Regions from separate parts of the Terrabacter carboxydivorans genome, predicted to be linked through region 2. Evidence: predicted binding sites of a transcription regulator. Region 2 holds the regulator's gene; each other region holds the start of a gene.
The links. Region 2 encodes LexA, which represses DNA repair genes until DNA is damaged. Its sites were predicted from a motif close to TCGAACANNTGTTCGA; they were not measured.
Positions count from the first base shown of each region.

Region 1: a site for LexA is predicted at 4,241-4,256, ahead of ABD297_RS15940 (DUF6504 family protein). Genes of this name have one in related genera too.
Region 3: a site for LexA is predicted at 4,337-4,352, ahead of ruvC (crossover junction endodeoxyribonuclease RuvC). Genes of this name have one in related genera too.

Region 1 is NZ_BAAARE010000014.1:57,642-64,707, reverse strand. Features, by position in the region: gene ABD297_RS15950 (DNA polymerase III subunit alpha) at 1-3,196, opposite strand, end outside; gene ABD297_RS15945 (SAV_6107 family HEPN domain-containing protein) at 3,307-3,759, opposite strand; gene ABD297_RS15940 (DUF6504 family protein) at 3,793-4,131, opposite strand; gene ABD297_RS15935 (DUF4126 domain-containing protein) at 4,645-5,349, shown strand; gene ABD297_RS15930 (hypothetical protein) at 5,493-6,044, shown strand; gene metF (methylenetetrahydrofolate reductase [NAD(P)H]) at 6,153-7,061, opposite strand.
Region 2 is NZ_BAAARE010000006.1:68,130-75,195, forward strand. Features, by position in the region: gene ABD297_RS07945 (gamma-glutamyltransferase) at 1-290, opposite strand, end outside; gene ABD297_RS07950 (peroxidase-related enzyme) at 287-868, opposite strand; gene ABD297_RS07955 (LysR family transcriptional regulator) at 984-1,931, opposite strand; gene ABD297_RS07960 (Sir2 family NAD-dependent protein deacetylase) at 2,016-2,960, shown strand; gene ABD297_RS07965 (hypothetical protein) at 3,047-3,697, opposite strand; gene lexA (transcriptional repressor LexA) at 3,955-4,680, opposite strand; gene ABD297_RS07975 (LysM peptidoglycan-binding domain-containing protein) at 4,909-5,340, shown strand; gene ABD297_RS07980 (hypothetical protein) at 5,759-6,061, shown strand; gene ABD297_RS07985 (alpha/beta hydrolase) at 6,079-7,066, shown strand, end outside.
Region 3 is NZ_BAAARE010000009.1:150,038-157,103, forward strand. Features, by position in the region: gene secD (protein translocase subunit SecD) at 1-1,291, opposite strand, end outside; gene yajC (preprotein translocase subunit YajC) at 1,299-1,661, opposite strand; gene ruvB (Holliday junction branch migration DNA helicase RuvB) at 1,901-3,025, opposite strand; gene ruvA (Holliday junction branch migration protein RuvA) at 3,022-3,624, opposite strand; gene ruvC (crossover junction endodeoxyribonuclease RuvC) at 3,621-4,301, opposite strand; gene ABD297_RS11620 (YebC/PmpR family DNA-binding transcriptional regulator) at 4,444-5,205, opposite strand; gene pdxT (pyridoxal 5'-phosphate synthase glutaminase subunit PdxT) at 5,202-5,873, opposite strand; gene kynU (kynureninase) at 6,030-7,066, shown strand, end outside.

The DNA of each region.
Region 1 (7,066 bases), on a different contig from region 2:
CTGACAGGCGTGGGGTGTCGCCGAGGTCGAGCGTCAGCTGCGTGGCGAGGTGCTGTGGCGCGCCGGCGGAGGCCTGGGACTGCGCGGCCGCGAGGGCCCGGATGTCACCGGTGGCCGAGACGGACGTGACCCGCCCCCGCGTCGAGCCCGAGGACCGGCTCGCGGCCGAGACCCGTGAGGTCCGGCGCGTCGACCGCTGCGAGGACGACCAGCGGTCGAGCTCGGCGACGTGGAGCAGCAGGTCGCGCCGCGTGACCCGTCCACGACGCCCGAGGCCGGCCCCGGCGCGGCCCACGACACCGGGACTGCTCTCGTCGAGCCGGGACGGGCCGCCGAGGTGGATGTCGTGCAGGGCGTCGAAACCGCCTGCGAGCACGAGCTTCTCGGCGATCGGGCGGGAGACGTGGGCTCGCTGCCAGAAGTCGGAGAGGCTGGAGTAGGGCTGGCCGGCGACGATCTGCGCGACCTCGGCCTCGCTGATGCCGTGGACGTCCGCGAGCGAGAGGCGGATGGCCTCGCCGCCGTCGTCGGTGCGCTCGAAGCGGTAGGCCCCGGTCGAGACGTTGACGTCGAGCCCGAGGATGGCGATGCCGAAGGTGCGGGCGTCGTCGAGGATGAGTCGCTTGGGGTACATCCCCGGGTCGTGCGTGAGCACGCCGGCGAGGAAGGCGGCCGGGTGGTGCGTCTTGAGCCATGCCGACTGGTAGGTCGGCAGCGCGAACGCGGCGGCGTGGGCCTTGCAGAAGCCGAAGGACGCGAAGGCCTTGAGGACCTCCCAGATCTTGTCGGCGACGTCTGGGGCGTAGCCGCGGTCACGGGCCGCGGGCCGCCACCAGGCCTCGATCCGCTTCTGCCCGTCGGGCGTGCCGAGCGCCCGGCGCACCTCGTCGGCCTGGGCCAGGGTGACGCCGGTCGTCTCGGCGACGATCATCAGCACCTGCTCGTGGAAGACGACGACGCCCTCGGTCTCCTCGAGCGCGGGCACGAGGGTCGGGTGGAGGTAGGAGGGGTCCTTCCACCCCTGCCTCGCGTTGAGGAAGGGGATGATCATGTCGCTCTTGACCGGCCCGGGCCGGAAGAGCGAGATGTCGATGATGAGGTCGTCGAAGGTGCGCGGCCCGAACTTGCCGATGAGCTCCCGCTGCCCGGGGCTCTCGATCTGGAAGCAGCCGAGGGTCTTCGTCGACCGGACGAGCTCGAAGGTCGGCTCGTCGTCGAAGGGCACCTGGCTCTCGTCGTCGAGGTCGACGTGCTCGCCGTCGACGCGCTCGACCTCCTCGATCGCGTGGGCCATCGCGGACTGCATGCGGATGCCGAGCACGTCGAGCTTGAGCAGGCCCATCTCCTCGACGTCGTCCTTGTCGAACTGGCTCATCGGGAAGCCGAGCCAGCTCGCCTCGACGGGCGTGCGGTCGAGCAGGACGGAGTCGGACAGCACGACCCCGCAGGGGTGCAGGGCGATGTGCCGGGGCAGTCCGTCGAGCCGCTCGACGATGTCGAACATCAGCTGCAGGCGAGGCACGTCGAGGCCGCTCGCCCGCAGCTCGGGCAGCTCGGCGAGGGCGTTGCGCACGTTGCGGGCGGCGATGTGCGGGAAGGCCTTGGCCATCGCGTCGACCTCGGGCGGCGGCAGCCCGAGCGCGGCGCCGGCGTCGCGGATCGCGTGGCGCACCCGGTAGGTGTCCATCATCGAGACGCACGTGACGCGGTCACCCCCGAAGTGCTCGAGGATGCGCTCGTAGATCTCGGTGCGCCGGGCGGACTCGACGTCGATGTCGATGTCGGGCAGCTCGGCGCGCAGCGGCGAGCAGAAGCGCTCCATGAGCAGCCCGTGCCGCATCGGGTCGACCCCGGAGATGCCGAGGAGGTAGTTGACGAGCGACCCGGCCCCGGATCCGCGCGCCGCGACCCGGACCCCCATCTCGCGGATGAGGTCGCAGACCTGGGCGACGGTGAGGAAGTAGGTCGCGTAGCCGAGGGTCTCGATGACGCCGAGCTCGTCCTCGAGCCGGTCGCTGACGGCGACCAGCTCACTCTCGGTGCGACCGGGGTAGCGGGCCGGGATCGACTCGCGGCACCGGCGCGCGAGGACCCGGTGCGGGTTGGTGCCCGGCCGGATGCCGAGGACGCCCGGCTCGGGCAGGTGCACCGAGCCGATGCCGAGGTCGGCGCGCGGGTCCTGGACGCACTCGGTGGCGAGCGCCGTGGTGCGCGCGAGCAGCTCGCGCGCCTGCTCGCGCGCCAGCGCGCCGCCGCCGACGAGGCCCGGTCCGGAGACCTGCACGACGTCGAGGGCGAGGGCGTGCATGAGGGGCGTGGGCGAGAGGTGCCCGGCCGTCGTGACGCGGTCGAGGTGGCGGGCGTCGAGGGCGACGAGCCGACGGGCGGCGTCGAGCACGTCGACGACGGCCGCGTCCTGCGGGTCGGTGTGGCGCACCGCTGCCGTGATGACGCTCGGCACGCCGACCTCGCGGGCCAGCGCGAGCATGCGGGCGGCCTGTCCGAGGCTCCCGGGCTGGTGCTCCGGTCCGCCGTGGCACACGACCTCGACGACGACGGCGCCGCGCGGGAGCAGGCCGACCCAGCGCTCGAGGGCCGCGCGGGCGTGGTCGCGCCTCTTGGCGAGCACCGCGCGGCCGACGTCGGAGTCGGGCCCGAGGAGCACGACGAGCCGGGAGGGCCCGCCGTCCGTCACCGATGGCGTATGCCGTCCGCCGCGCCGGGCGGAGCGCCCCCCTGCCTCGTCGGGAGCCTCGCGACGGTCGGGAACCTCTGGGACTGCGGACGCCTCGGGCCTGGCGCGGGCGTGCTCGGCGACGAGGCTCGCGGTCGCGACGGGGTTGCCGCGCTCGCCGCGCAGGTGGGTGGCGGTGACGAGGCGGCAGAGCGCCGCCCATCCCTCGCCGGGGGCGAGACCGCCGCTGCCGCCCCTGGCCAGCACCGTGACGCGCGGCAGGCGCGGGTCGACGAGCGCGCCCCCGCGCACCGGGGTGCGCACGGGCCGGCGCCGCTCGGGCTGCTCGGAGCCGACGGCCAGGTCGACGCCGAGGATGGGGGCGACGTCGTGGTCCATGCACGCGCGCACGAACTTGACCGCCCCGTAGAGCCCGTCGCGGTCGGTCAGGGCGAGGGCCGGTTGCCCGAACGCGGCCGCCCGCTCGACGAGCTGGCGCGGCTGCGCCGTGCCGTAGCGCATGGAGTAGCCGGAGGCGACGTGCAGGTGCACGAAGCTCTCGCCGGTGCCGCCGGTGCCGCCGGTGCTCACAGTGCTCACGGTGTTCAGGGTGCTGGTGGTCATGCTGGTCGTCACGCCCCGGTCGCCCGGCTCCTCGAGACGGGCGTGATCGACTGCGGCAGCGGGACGGTCAGCGGGATGCCGAGCAGGTCCTGGACGATCTCGAGGAACATCTCGGCCTGCCGCAGCAGGTCGTCGGCCTCGCGGGCACCGATGTGGCCACCGCGGTCGATGACCGACCGGTGGGCCGAGCAGGCCGCGAAGAAGGCCGCCCACTCCCCCAGCTCGGGCGCCACCCCGGGCAGCACCTGCCAGACACTGCGCGGTCGCGAGCGCGGCGCCGGGACGGTGCGGGCGGCGACGAGGGCTGCGGCGGCGCGCAGGGCTCCGAGGTGGGCGTCCCGGTAGCGCTCGGACGCGTCGCTCGTGCGGCAGGCCGACTCGAGGGTCGTCCGGCCGCGCTCGAGCAGGTCGAGCACGGCGGCCGAGATGGGTGGGCGACGCACGTCGTGGGCGGTGGTCATGGTGGTTCCTCTCCTCTCGCGTCTCATGGCGCCTCAGTCGGCGACCCGGACGAGCGACCACTGGTCGCCGCGCGGGGACTCGTCGTGGGCGAGGTCGTAGACGCCGGGGGCGAAGGACCAGCCCGGGCTCGCCTCCACCCGCCACACGTGCTGCTCGCTCGCCGCGGCGACGAGCGTCTCGCCGGGACGCACCTGCGCCTCGTCGGCGTCGAGGGCGTCGTGCCACCAGGCCCGACGCTCACGCCACTGGCCGAGGACGTCGCGCACGACGTAGAGACGGCCTCGCCAGATGAACGCCTCGGGCCGGGCCGGCACCTCGGACTGCTCCCGCTCGTGCACTCTCACCTGCACGGTGTCACTGAACCTGCGCACCACGACACGTCTCCCTCGGACACGTCGAGGCCGGACATCACGACCCGAACCACCCGCGCCCCACACGAGCGGTCCGACAACCAACCGACGACTGAACTGACATTTTCGTTCGAACACTTGTTCGATACGACAACCCTAACCCCCGCCGCCGACACCGTGTCAAGAAGGTCCACGAGACCCCTCGCCCCGGCCCGCGGCACACGCCCGAGGCCCGGCCGAGGACCGCCGTTTCACTTCGAACGGGCAGACCTGAGTACCCGTGCTCAGGCCCGCCCGCCGCGCCCGCGGGCAGAGTGGGGCCACGGGTTCGGTCCGCGAACGGAGAGGTGCAGGGGTCCTGTCCGCTCACGGATCGGGCCCGTTCCGCTGCCCGGCAACGGGCCACAGCGCGCCCCCGTTGCGCAGCCGGTGGGAATGCGGGAGCGTCGGGGACGTTGGACCCGTGCTCGGCCGTCCGGCCCGGCAGCAGACGCACCGGCGCACCCGCGACCGGCGCACGACCGAAGGAGCGTCGTGGGCGCCGAGCTCATCCCCATGGCCTTCACCACCGGGTGGGGCAGCGGCATCAACGCGTACGCGGTCGTGCTCGTCCTCGGGCTGGCCGACAAGATCTTCAACCTCAGCCAGATCCCGAACGCCCTGGCCCGCACCGACGTGCTCATCGGCGCCGGGATCCTCTTCGCGGTCGAGATGCTCGCCGACAAGATCCCCTACGTCGACTCCGTCTGGGACTCCGTGCACACGGTCGTCAGGCCGGCGGTCGGGGCCACCATCGGCTACCTCATCGGTCACGACACGGCGAGCCTCGACGCCGCGGTCGGCGCAGCGACCGGCGGTGTCACCGCCCTCATCTCGCACGGGATCAAGGCCGGCCTGCGCGCTGCCGTCAACACCTCACCCGAGCCGGCGAGCAACGTCCTCGTCAGCACCACCGAGGACGTCACGGTCACGGGCGTCACCGCCCTCGCCATCGCCCACCCGTGGCTGGCCGCGACCATCGCCTTCGTCCTCCTCGCGCTCGGGGCCTTCCTCGTCTACAAGCTCGCCGGCCGCATCCGTCGCTACAAGCGGCGCTACGACGCGTGGGGCGAACGCATCGGCATCTCCGCACCGTCCGGACGCCGCGGCCCCGCCACCGGGGCCGCGCCCGACCCCGGGACCGCGCCACCGCCGCGCCCCGACGTCAGACCGGGGCAACCCTTCGACCAGGAGACCTGACCCGCCCCGGTCGCCGAAAGGCCGCTCACAGGTCCGCCCTGCCTTCACAGGAGGTCCCCACGCCCACGAGGGGGTGGGCACAGGGCCGCCGCCGACGGTGGACACAGCCGGCACGAGGCCGGCCCATCGAAGGAGTGGGACGCATGAAGAACAAGACCATCGCCCTGGCAGGCGCCGGCATCGTGGCCGCCTCGGCCCTCGCGCTCGGCGGCGCAGCCCTCGCCAGCGCGGACGAGACGGGCAGCACCGGCACGGCGACGAGCGGCGCCTACGGGCAGGTCGGCGAGGGCGCACGCGCCGGCTCCGGCATGAACGGCAACACCGACCCGACCAAGCCCATGCGCTCGGACGAGAAGCTGCTCACGGGCGACACGGCCGCCAAGGTGACGGCGGCGGCCAGGGCCAAGGAGCCCACCGCGACGATCGAGCGCGTCGAGACCGACTCGGACGGCGTCTACGAGGCGCACCTGGTGCGCACCGACGGCACCCACGTCACGGTGAAGGTCGACGCGTCCTTCGCCGTCACTGCGGTCCAGGAGGGCGGCCCCGGCGGTGGTCCCGGCGGGGGCGGCCGCGGTGGTGACCACGACGGCGACGGCCCCCAGGGCCAGCAGGGCCAGTCGGGTCAGCAGCCCCAGCAGGGTGAGGTGCCCACCTCCCCGAACGGCACGGCGACCACGCCCTCGAGCACGTGAGCACCTGACCACCTGGGCTCGCTCACGGCACGCACCATCCGACCGGACGGCCGGCCCTTCCCTGGGGGCCGGTCGTCCTCGGCGTTCGGCCGGCCGTCCGGTCGAGGCTCAGAGGTTGCCGAAGACCTCGAGCGTCGCCGACGAACGGTTCATCGTGATGAAGTGGATGCCGGGAGCGCCCTCGTCGAGCAGGCGACGGGACGACTCGGTGGCGATGGCCATTCCCTCGGCCCGCACGCCCTCCGCGTCGTCGCCGTGGCTCTCGAGCCGGTCGGTGACCGACGCCGGCATCGGCTGGCCCGCGAGCTGGGCCATGCGCGCGACCTGGCGTGCGTTGGTGATCGGCATGATCGCCGGGACGACCGGGAGCTGCGAGCCGCGGAGCGCGAGCTCGTCGCGCAGCCGCAGGTAGTTGTCGACGTCGAACACCATCTGGGTGATCGCGAACTCCGCGCCGGCCCGCTCCTTGCGGATGAGGGTCTCGGCGTCCTCGCTGATGTCGCCGGACTCGGGGTGACCGTCGGGGAAGGCCGCCACGCCGACGGTGAAGTCGCCCAACCCGCGGACGAGCGCGACGAGCTCGTCGGCGTGGTCGAGCCCGTCGGGGTGGGCGACCCAGGGCTGGCCGAGGCCCCCCTGGGGGTCACCGCGCAGGGCCAGTATGTTGCGGACCCCGGCTGCGGCATACGACCCGACGATGCTGCGCAGCTCGGCGACGGAGTGGCCGACGCAGGTCAGGTGCGCCATCGGCGTCAGCGACGTCTCCTCGAGGACGCGCTGGGTCAGGCGCACGGTGCGGCCGCGGGTGCCGCCGCCGGCGCCGTAGGTGATCGAGACGAAGCTCGGCGAGACCTTCTCGAGGCGCCGGATGGCGTCCCACAGCTGCGCCTCGGACGCGTCGTCCTTGGGCGGGAAGAACTCGAAGCTGAAGGTGGGGGTGTCGGCCTCGATCATCGCCGGGATGGACCGCGTGAACCGTTCCGCCCGCGCCATCGAGGATGCCGTGCCGTGTGCCATGCCGC
Region 2 (7,066 bases):
ACGCCGCCGCCGTAGTCGGTGGGGACCTGCCGCACGCCGTGACCGAAGGCCGACGGCGCGAGTCCCCGGCCGGGCATCTCGACGTTGCCGTCGATGACGACGGGCGTCTCGCCGGCGAGCCACACGTTGACGAAGGCGCCGCCCATCAGGCTGACGACGCCGGGCTCGGTGCTCATGGCCGCCAGGGAGGCGGAGACCGCCGCGTCGACGGCGTTGCCACCCTCGGCGGCCACCTCGAGCCCGGCCTGCAGGGCGGACGGGCCGGGCGCTGCGAGCGCCACCCGGGTCATGAGGTCGCTCTGCCGCTCGAGTGGTACTCCGGGTTCGGCACGAAGCCGAGCGCCGTCGACACGCGGTTGGTGAGGTTGAACATCCCGACGACCTGGACGAGCTCGACCACCTGGTGGTCGTCGAGGCCGACGTCGCGCAGCGGCTGCAGGTCCGCCTCGGTGACGTCGGCGGGGTGCAGGGTGAGCTTCTCTGCGTAGGAGGCCATCGCCTGCTCTCGGTCGGCGAGCCCGGCCTGGCGCCAGTTCGAGGCGATGAGGTCGGCCGTCACGGGGTCTCCAATGTGCTCGCGCAGGGCCGCTCCGTGGCTCACCTCGCAGTAGGTGCAACGGTTGACGCTGCTGACGACGACCGCGAGCAGCTCGCGGTCGGCGTTGCTCAGGTGTCCCTCCTTGTTGACGAGGAGGTTGAAGTAGCCCCACCACGCCAGGAACTGCTCACCGTTGACCGCCTGGGCGCGGAAGACGTTCGGCACGAAGCCGAAGGCGTCCTGCGCCTTGTCCCAGAGGCGGCTCACGCCCTCCGGGACCGTGTCGCGGTCGGGCACGGGCAGGTAGGAGATGCGCTCGCGGTCACCCATGGAGCCACCGTATGCCGGGTGCGACCTCCGCGCCCGTGGCGCGCCCGATCGCGCCGCCGTGGTGCTCCCTGCCCGTCAGTGGCCGGCCAGCGGCGTTCCAGTGGTTGGCCGGCTATCAGGCCTTGGCGCCCACGAGCTGGGCGGGGGAGACCTTGGGGTCGGATCCGGCGGCCTCGCACAGGGCGTCGAGGGCTGCTGCGACGGCGGGGACGCGCAGCAGGTCCGGAGTGGTGACGGCCAGGATCTGGCGGCGCGAGGCCGGCGAGAGCGGCAGGGTCGCGACCTCGTCGTGCTTGGCGGCGTTGAGGATCAGGTCCGGCACCAGGGCCACGCCGAGGCCGGCGGTGACGAGGCCGAGCTGGGCGACGTAGTCCTCGGTCTCGAAGGCCACGTTGGGTCGGAAGCCGGCGGTGTCGGCCAGGGAGAGCAGGTGCCCGCGGCAGCGGGGACACCCGGCGATCCACTCCTCACCGGAGAAGTCGGCGAGCGTCGCGGCCTCGTCGCCCGCGTGCGGGTGGGTGCCGGGCACGACGAGCCGCACCTCGTCGTCCATGAGGCGACGCGTCACGAGCAGGGAGAGGTCCTCCTCGAGCTCGCCGAGGTCGCCCCCCTCGTAGGCGAACGCGACCGCGACGTCGCAGTCGCCGCGCCGAAGGGCGGCGAGCGACTCGGGCGGCTCGGCCTCGGTGAAGGTGACGGTGATGTCGGGGTGGCGGGCCTTGAGGATGGCGAGCGTCCGAGGGACCAGCGTCGCCGAGGAGCTGGGGAAGGCCTGCAGGCGCACCCTCCCGGCCCGGAGCCCCGCGATGGCCGTGATCTCCTCCTCGGCGGCGTCGAGCGCGGCGAGGACGCCGACGGCGTGGCGTGCCAGCACCTGACCCGCCTCGGTGAGGCGGACCTGGCGACCGTAGCGCTCGACGAGGACCGTCCCCGTGCGCTGCTCGAGGCGCCGGACCATCTGGGAGATGGCCGGCTGGGTGAAGCCCAGGGCGTTCGCGGCGCTCGTGAAGCTTCCCTCGTCGGCAATGGCCTTCATGACCCGCAGGCCGGCAGCATCGATCATGGGAAAATCATAACCGGTGATTATGGAAAAGCGGCGAACCTGGCGGCACGCGAGGGGTCGTCGATCGGCACGTAGGCTGACCGGGTGAAGCAGCCGAACGGCATACCCCCGCAGTCGACCGCGGTCACCCGGCTCTCCACGACGCGCACGCTTCCGCTCGAGACGCACGACCTCGGCACGTTCGACGACCTCGTCGACCTCGTCAGCGGCGGGGGCGTGGTCGTCCTCTCCGGGGCAGGGCTCTCGACCGAGTCGGGCATCCCCGACTACCGGGGGCCGGACGGCACGCGTCGGGTCGAGCCGATGACCTTCGGCGAGTTCGCCGGGTCGAGCGCTGCCCGGCGGCGCTACTGGGCCCGCAGCTACATCGGGTGGCAGCGGTTCAACGCGGCCCGGCCCAACGAGGGCCACCGCGTCGTGACCGACCTGCAGCGGGCGGGCTACGTCGGGCCGATCATCACCCAGAACGTCGACGGTCTGCACCAGGCCTCGGGAGCCACGGACGTCATCGAGCTGCACGGCTCGCTCGATCGTGCCGTCTGCCTCACCTGCGGTGAGAGGACGACGCGAATCGGCTTGCACGAGCGGATGACCGAGGCGAACCCCGGCTTCATGGAGCGCTTCGCCGACGCGGCGCGGACGGTGGGCTCGCAGTGGGGCGAGCAGGTGCGACCCGACGGGGACATCGTGCTCGCCGACTCGCTCGTCGAGTCCTTCCACGCGCCCCGCTGCCTCGTCTGCGGCCACGACACGGTCAAGCCCGACGTCGTCTTCTTCGGCGAGTCGGTGCCCAAGGCCCTGGTCGAGCAGTGCTTCTCGCTCGTCGAGGCAGCCGGGGCCGTGCTCGTGCTCGGCTCGTCGCTGTCGGTGATGAGCGGCTACCGCTTCGTGCGCCGGGCCCACCAGCGGGACGTGCCGGTCGCGATCGTCACCCGCTCGGCGACGCGCGGCGACGCGGAGGCGACGCTGCGCCTGCACGCTCCGCTCGGCCCGACCCTGACCGACCTGCGGGGTGCGCTGGGCCACTGAGCGCCGCGGCTGCCGTGGCGCCGGCTCGTCGGATTGTCCGCTCGTCGGGCTCGGGGTTCGCCCCGTCGCCCGGTCCGTCCGGGCGGCTACTCGACGACGCCCTGAGTCGGCCGGGCCTCGAGGCCGTCGGCGGCACGCAGGTCCCAGAGCTCCTTGGTCTGCACGCCCCAGTAGGTGGCGAAGAGCACGATGACGATGACCTCGGCGATGAGCACCAGGTGGTCGAAGCCGTGCACCGTCAGGGCCGCCAGGACCGTGGTCCCGAGGGCGGCCGCGAGAGCCACGGCGATCGCGATGTATATGCGCTTGTAGACCGTGCCCGCCCCGGCACCCCGGTGCCGGTCCTCGGCGCGCAGCGCGCTCAGCACCATCACGGCGATGACGCCGGCCACCATGGTCCCGGCGGCGATGTCGTGGCTCAGCGCGATGAACCGGTCACGCAGGGCGAGGAAGAGGACGAGCTCGCCGAGCAGGATCGCGCCGCAGACGACCGTCACCACGACCGAGCGCACGGTCGGCCGTTCGGACGAGTCGCGCGTCACGGTGCCGCGCTTGAGCCAGGCGGTCACGCCGGCCGCGAGGGCCGCCACGACGACGAGCGACCAGATGTTGTTGCGCACGGCCGCCGCGATCTCGGCGGGGGTCTGGCTGTAGGCGTTGGGGCCGCAGCGTCCGTCCGGGACGGTGGGCACGAAGGCGACGACGAAGGCCATGAGCCCCGAGAATCCCAGCAGCACGTCCTCCTCCGGTGAGTGGCCCTTGTAGGCGACGAGGCTGGCCCCGAGGGCGCACAGCGAGCCGACGAAGACCGCGCGGGCCGGGGTGTAGTAGTAGGCGCTGATCGACCCGAGCCAGCACGAGTGGCCCCGTCTCCCACCACCACTGGTAGCCGACCGAGAGCAGCAGCATGAGCAGCAGCGCGATCATCGCACCGCGCAGGTAGCGGTAGGTCAGGACGACGTCTCGGGTGCGTGACGAGGGCATCGGCCCGGCCTCAGATGCGGCGCAGGACCGCGGTGACCTTGCCGAGGATCGTGGCGTGGTCGCCGTCGATGGGGGAGAAGTCGTCGTTGTGCGGCATGAGCCACACGTGACCGTCCTTGCGCTTGAAGGTCTTCACCGTCGCCTCGTTGTCGAGCATCGCGGCCACGACGTCGCCGTTGTCGGCGTGCTGCTGCTGGCGCACGACGACCCAGTCGCCGTCGCAGATCGCGGCGTCGACCATGGAGTCGCCGTTGACCTTGAGCAGGAAGAGGTCGCCCTCGCCCACGAGCTGCTTGGGCAGGGGGAAGACGTCCTCGACGACCTCCTCGGCGGTGATGGGGACGCCGGCCGCGATCTGGCCCAGCACGGGGACGTAGGAGGCCTCGGGGCGGGCGTCGCCCGAGTCGGTCTCGGTGTCGTACTGGTCGCCACGGGGTCGCAACGGGGTCGCGTCACCGCCGCGGTAGCCGAGCTCCTCGGCCTTCGCGTCGGGGGAGACGACCTCGAGGGCTCGCGGCCGGTTGGGGTCGCGCCGCAGGTAGCCCTTGGCGACGAGCGCGTTGAGCTGGTGCGAGACGCTCGAGGGGCTGGCCAGCCCGACCGCGTCACCGATCTCTCGCATGCTCGGCGGGTAGCCGCGCCGGTCGACGGAGTTGCGGATGACCTCGAGCACTCGCCGCTGGCGGACGGTCAGGCCGTCACCGGTCTCGCGGTCGGGAAGCTCGGTCACGCCCATGGTGTCCCCTTCGTCGGCTCGTCAGGCCGTGCTCCGACGCTGGGCGGGAGGCCAGTGTCAGTGGTGGCTGATGAGGTCTGTGGTGTGAGGAAAGACTACGGAGTTCGAACACAGTTGCCAAACACCTGTTCGAGGCGTGTCTCGACTTCATCGAACATACGTGCTACAACTCGTACAGACGTTCTATCGAACATGTGTTCGCAAGTTCAGGAGCAAGGGGAGGTCACCATGAGCGCCATCGTCCTCGAGGCCGTTCGTCACCAGCACGCCGAGGGGCCCGCACGGCTCGCGCCGACCGGCCGGCCCCGGCTCGTCCTCGTGCCCACCGGGCCCGACGCTGATCGCCAGGTGCGACGGTCGCGCGCCGTGGGGGACGCACAGCCGCCGCTGCGGCTGACCCGCTTCGGACGGCTCGTCGTGTCCCTGTTCGTGGCGACGGTCGTCTCCGTCCTGGGCGTGGGACTCGCCGGCCAGCTCGCCTCGGCCTCGGGTGAGCCGCGCACCGTGACGGTCCAGTCGGGCCAGACGCTCTCGGGGGTCGCCGCCCGCGAGCTCCCGGAGCTCGCCGTGTCCGACGGTGTCGTCGAGCTCCAGGTCGCCAACGGCCTCAGCACGACGGCGCTCCACGCCGGCCAGCAGCTGGTCATTCCGGCGCGCTGAGTCCGTCGGCCCCTGGGGCCGGTCGATCGCGTATGCCGTGTCCCTGGCAGCCGATCCACCCGTCCCTCCCGATCTGCCGCGTTGGCTCCACCTTCAGCGGCTGGCGGTGGCGGCGCTTCGACCCCGTCGCTCCTGCCCGGACGCCGCACCCCTGACCAGGGGTGCGGCGTTCTGCTGTCCCGTGTCGCTGTCTCGTCTCCCTGTCTCGTCTCACCGTCCCGACTCGGGTCTCGTCTCGCTGTCCCGTCGCGAGTAGGTGCCGTCCGAGTCCCCTTGCGGCGCAACGGCTTCCGTTGCGGTCAGGCGCAACCGTCGATGGTCCTGGCCCGCCGCACGGCGCCGGGGGCAAGCCTGTGGATGGCGCCGGTCCGCCACCCTCCCGTCGGCCTAGCGTGGCAGTCCTCGGGAAGGAGAGAGCATGCGCTACGACGTGGACACGGCGGACCTGCGCGACGACGTCACCTCGATCCGTGAGGTGGTCCTGCGCGTGCAGACACTCGGGATCACCGACGAGCTGGCGCCGATCGCGGCCGCGCTCCCGGAAGGCCGGTGCGCGCCGGGTCTGCGTGACGTCTCGGCGGCCTGGGCTGCGCGGCTGGCGGCGACGCGCTGGGAGCTGCAGGAGCTGGGGCGTGCCCTGGCCGTGGCGGCCGACACCTACGACGCCGTCGAGCAGGTGGCTCGGGCCGGCGTCGGTCGAGCGTCGGGGGCCTCCCGGTGATCGGCGGGGGATCGGCGGTGACCCTGTCGGTGCGGGACATCCGTTCGAGCCGTCCCCAGACCCTGGCGGCCGTCGGCCGCGGACTCGAGGATCGCCGACGACGGGTGCTGGTGCTGGCCGAGCTGGTGCTCTGGCGACGCTCGGCCGCGCCGCGATGGTTGGGTGCCGCCTCGTCTGCCGCGGCGGACCGCTACGGCCTCGTGGTGGCCGGGCTCGGCGGGTTGGCCTCGAGCATCGCCGTCGCCGGCCAGGCCCTGGGGCGGGCCGCGGCCCAGCTGCAGGCGGCGCTGGACCTCATCGGTCGCGCCGACCGACGTGCCGCGGAGGAGGGCGCGTGGGTCGACGGCGAGGGGCGCCTGTTCCTTCCGGTCCGAGCGGTGCTCGGCGAACCGTTGCTCGAGGCGCATCGGGCTTGCCTCGACGAGCTGCTCCGCGCCGAGGTGCATGCGTGTCTGGACCAGGCCCGCCGCGCCGCCGGCCTGGCCGACGAGGAGCTGCTGCGGCAGCTCCTCTCCTCCGCGCGCGGGGCGACGGCCGCCGGCGGGGGCAGCGCGTCGATCCCGGCCACCCTACCGCCACCGCCTCCCGCCGCAAGTGTGGGCGTCGGGGGACAGGCGTTCGCCTCAGCGGCGTGGTGGCGGTCCCTGACCGACGAGGAGAGGCGCACGGTGGTCCGTGACCGGCCCGAGTGGGTGGGTCCTCGCGACGGTGTTCCCGCCGCGGCACGCCACGCGGCGAACCTCGTGCTCCTCGGGCGGGCCGAGCAGGCAGCCCGGGTGCGCTACCTCGAGGCACGTGACGGCGGGTGGGTCGGCAGCGAGCCGCGGCGCCGCCTCGCCTCGCAGGAGGTCGCTGCGTTGCAGGCGATCCGAGACGTCCTGAGCCGCAGGGACGGCGGAGAGCGCCGCCTCCTGCTCGTCGACACCACCGGGCTCCATCCGAAGGCCGTGGTCGCCATCGGGGACGTCGACACCGCCGAGCACGTCGTGACGTTCGTCGGGGGTC
Region 3 (7,066 bases), on a different contig from region 2:
TGAGGCCGGCGAGCAGGCCGATGCGCAGCTGCTCCTTGCCGAGCTGGGGCGTGATGTTGTCCTGCGTCTGCAGCGCGAAGGAGATCGGCAGGGCACCGAACTTCAGCTGCTCCGCGAGCTGCTTGGCCGAGTCGATGGTGAACGAGCCGGTGATCGAGGCGCGGCCGTCGGTGATGACGGCACGAGCCTGCGGTGCGGTGATGACCGCCTTGTCGAGCACGACGGCGAACTGGTCGAGCGGCGGCTGCGACTGCAGGCCGTAGAGGCGCTTGGTGACCGCGGCGAACTTGGCCTTGCCAGCGTCCTTGAACGACAGCGCGACCTCGACGATCGAGGTGGGTTGGCCGTTGGGGCCGGGCTGGTAGCCGCTCGTGGCGTCGGCGATCTCGCTGCCGTCGATCTCGCTCGGGCCGAGGACGTACTTGGTGACGCGGTCCTCACCACAGGTCGCGATCGGCAGGGCCGGGTCGTCGACGATGGCGTCGACCGCACCGGGCTTGGCGCAGTTGAGCGCGGTGTAGTCCTTGGCGACCTTCGCGGCGGCGGCGTCGGCCTTGGCCTTGTCCCAGCCGAGGCCCACGAGACCGGTGCTGGCCTGCGCCTTGATCGCGGCCTCGGTCTGCGCCGGGGTGGGCGTGGCAGGAGTCTGCGTGGCGGCGGGCGCCGGGGTGGTCGCCGTGGCGGACGGCGTCGTGGCCGTGCCCGTGGGCGTCGCCGGCGTCGTGGCGGCGCGCAGGGCGTCCGGGACGGCGCCGTTCTGCGCGGTGGCAGACGTCGAGGGGGTCGCTGCGGGTGCGGTGCCCGTCGAGGTGCCGGTCGGCGTGCCGGACGGGGTGACCGTGCCGGTCGCACTGCCCGAGGGCGTCGCACCGGGGTTGACCTGCGAGGCGTTGGCGTCGAGGGCCTGGACGTAGACGGCGCGGAACCGCAGCTGCGAGGGCTTCTTCAGCGCGTCGAGCTGCTCCGGCGTGGGCTGCCCGGGGATGGACACGACGATGCTGCGCCCACCCTGGGTGGTGATCTCGGCCTCGGAGACGCCGTTGGCGTCGATGCGCTGCCGGATGATGTCGACGGCCCGGTTGACCTGGCCCTCGCTGATCGTCTCGCTGCCGGTGAGCTGGGGCTGGAGCACGAGCTCCGTGCCGCCCTCGAGGTCGAGGCCGAGGCGCGGGGTCAGCGACCCGTCGCCCCACTTCGTCAGGCCTGCCGCCAGGGCGCTGAGGCCGAGGATGACGACGATGAGCGCCAGGAGGCTGCGTCTCGCCGACTTCTTGGTGGAGCTGCGTGCCACGAAACCCTCACTGACCGTTCTGCTGGGAGCCGGGCGTGCTGCCCGGAGCCTCGTCGGGCGCGACGTCGGTGGACGGCGTCGCGTCGGTGGTGTCGGCCACGGCCGACTCGTCGGACTGCTTCATCGCGATGGCGCGACGGTCGACGCGGATCGTGGTGCCCTCGGCGACCTCGAGCCAGACGCTGGAGTCGTCGAGGTGCTTGACCGTGCCGTAGATCCCGGACGACGTGACGATGCGGTCACCGACGTGCAGGGACGAGCTGAAGTCGCGCATCTGCTTCATCCGCTTGTTCTGGGTGAAGAACAGCCAGCCCAGCAGCAACAGGGGCAGGGCGAAAATCAGCAACGAGAAAGTCCCGTTGTTGCTCATGTCAGCTCAGTCCTTCGTGTCTTCGTCCGGTCGGTGCACACGCGCGCCACGACCGTCGTTCGGGTCGGATGTCGCGTCAACGACCAGGGGCACCGGATGGTGCCGCGGCAGCGGCGATGGTGCCCGCAGGAGTCTACGTGCGCCGGTGCAGTTTGTCAGACCGGATCGGGCCGTGGCGCAGCGGGCACGGGTCACGTTTTGGTCGCGTCCCGCAGCCGCCCGAGCACGTGGGCGCGCCCCTAGAAACGGGCGCCGCCGGCCTCCTCGATGGGCAGCGTGGCGGTCCAGAGCGACTGCGCCTCGAGCGGAGGCGTCAGCCCGAGGTGCTCCCAGGCGAGGCCGGACGCGGCCCGCCCACGCGGCGTGCGCACCATGAAGCCCTCACGCACGAGGTAGGGCTCGGCGACCGTCTCGACGGTATCGGGCTCCTCGCCGACGGCCACGGCGAGCGTCGACAGCCCCACCGGTCCCCCGCTGAACCGGCGGCACAGCGCCTCGAGGACGGCACGGTCGAGCCGGTCGAGGCCGCGCTCGTCGACGTCGAAGAGCTCGAGGGCCTGCCGGGCCGCCGTGTGGGTGACCCGGTCCTCGCCGTGGACCTGGGCCCAGTCGCGCACGCGGCGCAGCAGGCGGTTGGCGATGCGGGGCGTGCCACGCGAGCGCAGGGCGATCTCGCGGATGCCGTCGTCGTCGGCGTCGAGCCCGAGCAGGCGTGCCGAGCGGTGCAGGATGGTCACGAGGTCGGCGGCTGCGTAGTAGTCAAGATGGCCCGTGAAGCCGAACCGGTCGCGCAGGGGCGCCGGCAGCAGACCGGCCCGGGTGGTCGCGCCGACGACGGTGAAGGGCGGCAGCTCGAGCGGGATCGCGGTAGCGCCCGGCCCCTTGCCGATGATGACGTCGACCCGGAAGTCCTCCATCGCGAGGTAGAGCATCTCCTCGGCCGAGCGGGACATGCGGTGGATCTCGTCGAGGAAGAGCACCTCTCCCTCGGCCAGGGACGACAGCACCGAGGCGAGGTCGCCCGCGTGCTGGATGGCCGGACCCGAGGTGATGCGGATGGGCTGCTCGAGCTCGCCCGCCACGATCATCGCGAGGGTGGTCTTGCCCAGTCCGGGCGGCCCGGAGAGCAGGACGTGGTCGGGCGGGGTGCCGCGGCGCTTGGCCGCCTTGAGGACGAGGCCGAGCTGGTCGCGCACGCGGGTCTGGCCCGGGAAGTCCTCGAGCCGCTTCGGGCGCAGCGCCGCCTCGACCTGCCGCTCGTCGGTGTCGCCGGCGGCGTCGACGGTGCGGGCGGTCGCGTCGAACGAGCCGTCGTCCCAGACGTCCGGGACCTGCTCGACCTCCCACGACCGGTCGACGCTCATCGACCGAGCTCCTGCAGGGCCGCGCGAAGGAGGGCGGAGACGCCGGCGCCGTCAGCGGCCAGCGGTGCCACCTTGTCGAGGGCGTCGTCGGCCTGCCGTGCGGTCCACCCGAGGCCGACGAGGGCCTCACGGACCTGCTCGCGCCAGGCCTCGCCGCTGTCGAGGTGCACCGGCTCGGCCTGCCCCGCCGAGCCCGGCAGGGCGCCGAGCTTGTCCTTGAGCTCGAGCACCATGCGCTCGGCGCCCTTCTTGCCGATGCCCGGGACCTTGGTCAGCGCCACGAGGTCACCGGTGCCGAGCGCGATCCGCACCGCGTCGGGCGAGTGGACGGCGAGCACCGCCAGGGCCAGGCGCGGGCCGACGCCCGAGACGGTCTGGACGGTCTCGAAGACGTGCTTCTCGTCGTCGGTGGCGAAGCCGTAGAGCGTCAGCGAGTCCTCGCGCACGACGAGACTCGTCGCGAGCTCGGTGGGCTGGCCCAGCCGCACCGACGTGGCGGTCGCGGGCGTCGTGTGGACGAGCATGCCGACTCCGCCGACGCCGACCACGACGGAGTCGAGGCCGACCTTGAGGACGGTGCCGGAGAGCGAGGCGATCATCGGGGCTGGGCTCCAGGGTGCGGTGGGGTGCGGTCGGGTGAGGCGGGTGACGGTGTCCGCCCCGCCCGGGAGGTCTGGGCCGACGCGGCCCTCAGTCGTTGCACGGGTGGCGCGGCTCCCGGCGGGACCCGACGGGGTATGCCGCTCCCCCGGTTGCCGGTGCGCGCCAGCACCTCGAGCCGTGCCTCCTCGAGACGGCTCTGGGTGCCCCCGCGCCACACGTGGCAGATGGCGAGCGCGAGCGCGTCGGCGGCGTCCGCGGGCTTGGGTGGCGTGTCGAGTCCGAGCAGCCGGGTCACCATCGTGGTGACCTGCGCCTTGTCGGCCCGCCCGCTGCCGCTGACGGCGGCCTTGACCTCGGTCGGGGTGTGCAGGGTGACCGGCAGGCCGAGCCGCTCGGCGATGATCATGACGATCCCCGTGACCTGCGCGGTGCCCATGACGGTGGAGACGTTGGTGTCGGCGAAGACCCGCTCGATGGCGACGGCCTCGGGGCGGTGCCGGGCGAACCACTGGCGCATCTCGTCCTCGACCACGACGAGGCGTCGCGGCGTGGGGTCGGTGGACGGGGTGCGGATGACGCCCACATCGACGAGGGAGAGCTTGCGACCCGGGACGCCGTCGACGACGCCGACGCCGCACCGCGTGAGCCCGGGGTCGACCGCGAGGACGCGCACGGCATACCTCCAGGTCTGTGGGCGGGGCGGACGATCCGAACAGGTGTTCGGGACAACGCTAGCCGCGCTCCCCCGAAAGCACGGGAGGCACGCCGGTGCCGGCGTGCCTCCCGTGCTGCGGCCGGCGCCGGCCCGTGTGGGCTCAGTCCTCGTCGTCGTCGAGCTGGGCGAGCACGTCGTCCGGGATGTCGCCGTTGGCGAAGACGTTCTGCACGTCGTCGCTGTCCTCGAGAGCCTCGATGACGCGGATCATCTTCCGCGCGCCGTCGAGGTCGAGCGGCACCTGCAGGTTGGGCACGAACGAGGCCTCGGCCGACTCGTAGTCGATGCCGGCATCCTGGATCGCCTTGCGGACCGCGACGAAGTCGGTGGCCTCGGAGATGATCTCCCACGTGTCGCCGTTGTCGTTGACCTCCTCGGCCCCCGCCTCGAGCACGACCTCGAGGATGTCGTCCTCGGAGCCGGCGTCCTTGAGGACGGTCACGACACCCTTTCGGTTGAAGACGTAGGACACCGAGCCGGGGTCGGCGAGCTGGCCACCGTTGCGGGTCAGTGCGGTGCGCACCTCGGCGGCGGCGCGGTTGCGGTTGTCGGTGAGGCACTCGATGAGGACGGCGACACCGTTGGGGGCGTAGCCCTCGTACATGATCGTCTGCCAGTCGGCAGCGCCGGCCTCGGCCCCCGACGCGCGCTTGACGGCACGGTCGATGTTGTCGTTGGGCACCGAGGTCTTCTTCGCCTTCTGGATGGCGTCGTAGAGCGTCGGGTTGCCCGTGGGGTCGGCGCCGCCCTGGCGGGCTGCGACCTCGATGTTCTTGATGAGCTTGGCGAAGAGCTTGCCGCGCTTGGCGTCCTTGGCCGCCTTCTGGTGCTTCGTGGTGGCCCATTTGGAGTGGCCGCTCATGCAGTGTCCTCGCGTTCCGGTGACTGGCGTGCATCCGACTGCTGGAGTCGGTGCGCTCTGACGATCGAGACGAACTCGGCGTGGATCCGGCGGTCGGCCCCCACCTCCGGGTGGAAGGACGTGGCCATGAGGTTGCCCTGCCGGACCGCGACGATCCTACCGGCGGCGGCGCCCTCACTCACGCGGGCGAGCACCTGGACGTCGGGTCCGGCCTGCTCGACCCACGGCGCGCGGATGAAGACGGCGTGAACCGTGCCGGTCGCTCCGGAGCTCGCCGTGTCGCTCCAGGCGTAGTCGAGGTCCTGCTCGAAGGAGTCGACCTGACGGCCGAAGGCGTTGCGGCGCACCGTGATGTCGAGACCGCCGAGCGTCTGCTGGTCGGGGCGCCCGTCGGCGATGCGGTCGGCCAGCATGATCATCCCGGCGCACGAGCCGTAGACGGGCAGGCCCTCGCGGATGCGGCGCACGAGCGGCTCGCGCAGGTCGAAGGCGCGCACGAGCTTGTCCATCACGGTCGACTCCCCGCCGGGGATGACGAGCCCGTCGACCTGCTCGAGCTCGGCCGGGCGACGGACCGTCACGGCCTCGGCTCCGAGGGCGGACAGTGCCGCGAGGTGCTCGCGGACGTCGCCCTGCACGGCGAGGACGCCGATCCGCGGCAGGGTCAGGGTGCTGGTGGTGCTCACCGACCCAGCCTAGAACGCGGGGACCGGCCCGGACTCGAGGGGTGGGTCGGCGGGGAGCCAGTCGGAAGCGTCTGACATGCGAGATGATCGCGAAGGCAGCCCTGACGCCGGCGGCGCACCACCGGATACGTTGCCGCCATGACGACGGTGCACACCCACGACGACCTGATCGCCCGCGCTGCGGAGACCGACGCCGGCTCACCGCTGCGGGGCACCCGCGACCTTTTCACCCTGCCGGACGGCGTCATCTACCTCGACGGCAACTCGCTCGGCGCGCTGCCGAACGCCGTCCCGGCCGTCGTCGACGACGTCATGCACCGCCAGTGGGGCGAGCGCCTCATCCGGTCGTGGAACGAGGCCGACTGGTGGGGCGCCCAGACCCGCGTGGGCGACCGGGTCGGCCGCCTCGTCGGGGCCGCCCCGGGCCAGGTGGTCGTGACCGACTCGACGTCGGTCAACCTCTTCAAGGCCGTCATCGGCGCCGGACGGCTGCGCCCGGGCCGCACCGTCGTGCTCACCGACCCCGACTCCTTCCCCACCGACCTCTACATGACGGAGTCGGCCGCAGCCCTGGCGGGTCTCGAGGTGCGACGCGTCCACCCGCGCGACGCGACGGCGGCGATCGCCGAGGTGGGTGAGGCCCTGGCCCTCGTCTCGTACTCGAGCGTCGACTACCGGACCGGCGAGCTCTGGGACCTCCGCGCCATCACCGGGGCCGCCCACGCCGTGGGCGCGCTCGCGTGCTGGGACCTCTGCCACTCTGCCGGCGTCATCGAGGTCGACCTCGACGCCGGCGGCGCGGACCTGGCCGTCGGCTGCGGCTACAAGTACCTCAACGGCGGTCCCGGCGCGCCCGCCTTCCTCTACGTGGCGACCCGGCACCAGGACGACTTCGAGCAGCCGCTGACCGGCTGGCAGGGTCACGCGCACCCGTTCGCGATGCGCCCCGACTACGAGCCGGCGCCCGGCATCACCCGCGCCCGCGTCGGCACCCCGCCCCTGCTGTCGGTGCTCGCCCTCGAGGCCGCCCTCACGGCATACGACGGGCTCTCCCCCGCGGAGGTGCGGGCCGCGTCCCTGTCGGTGACCGGGACGTTCATCGACGCCCTCGACGCGCTCGGGGTCGACCTGCCGCTCGCGACTCCCCGCGACCCGGGGCGGCGTGGCTCGCAGGT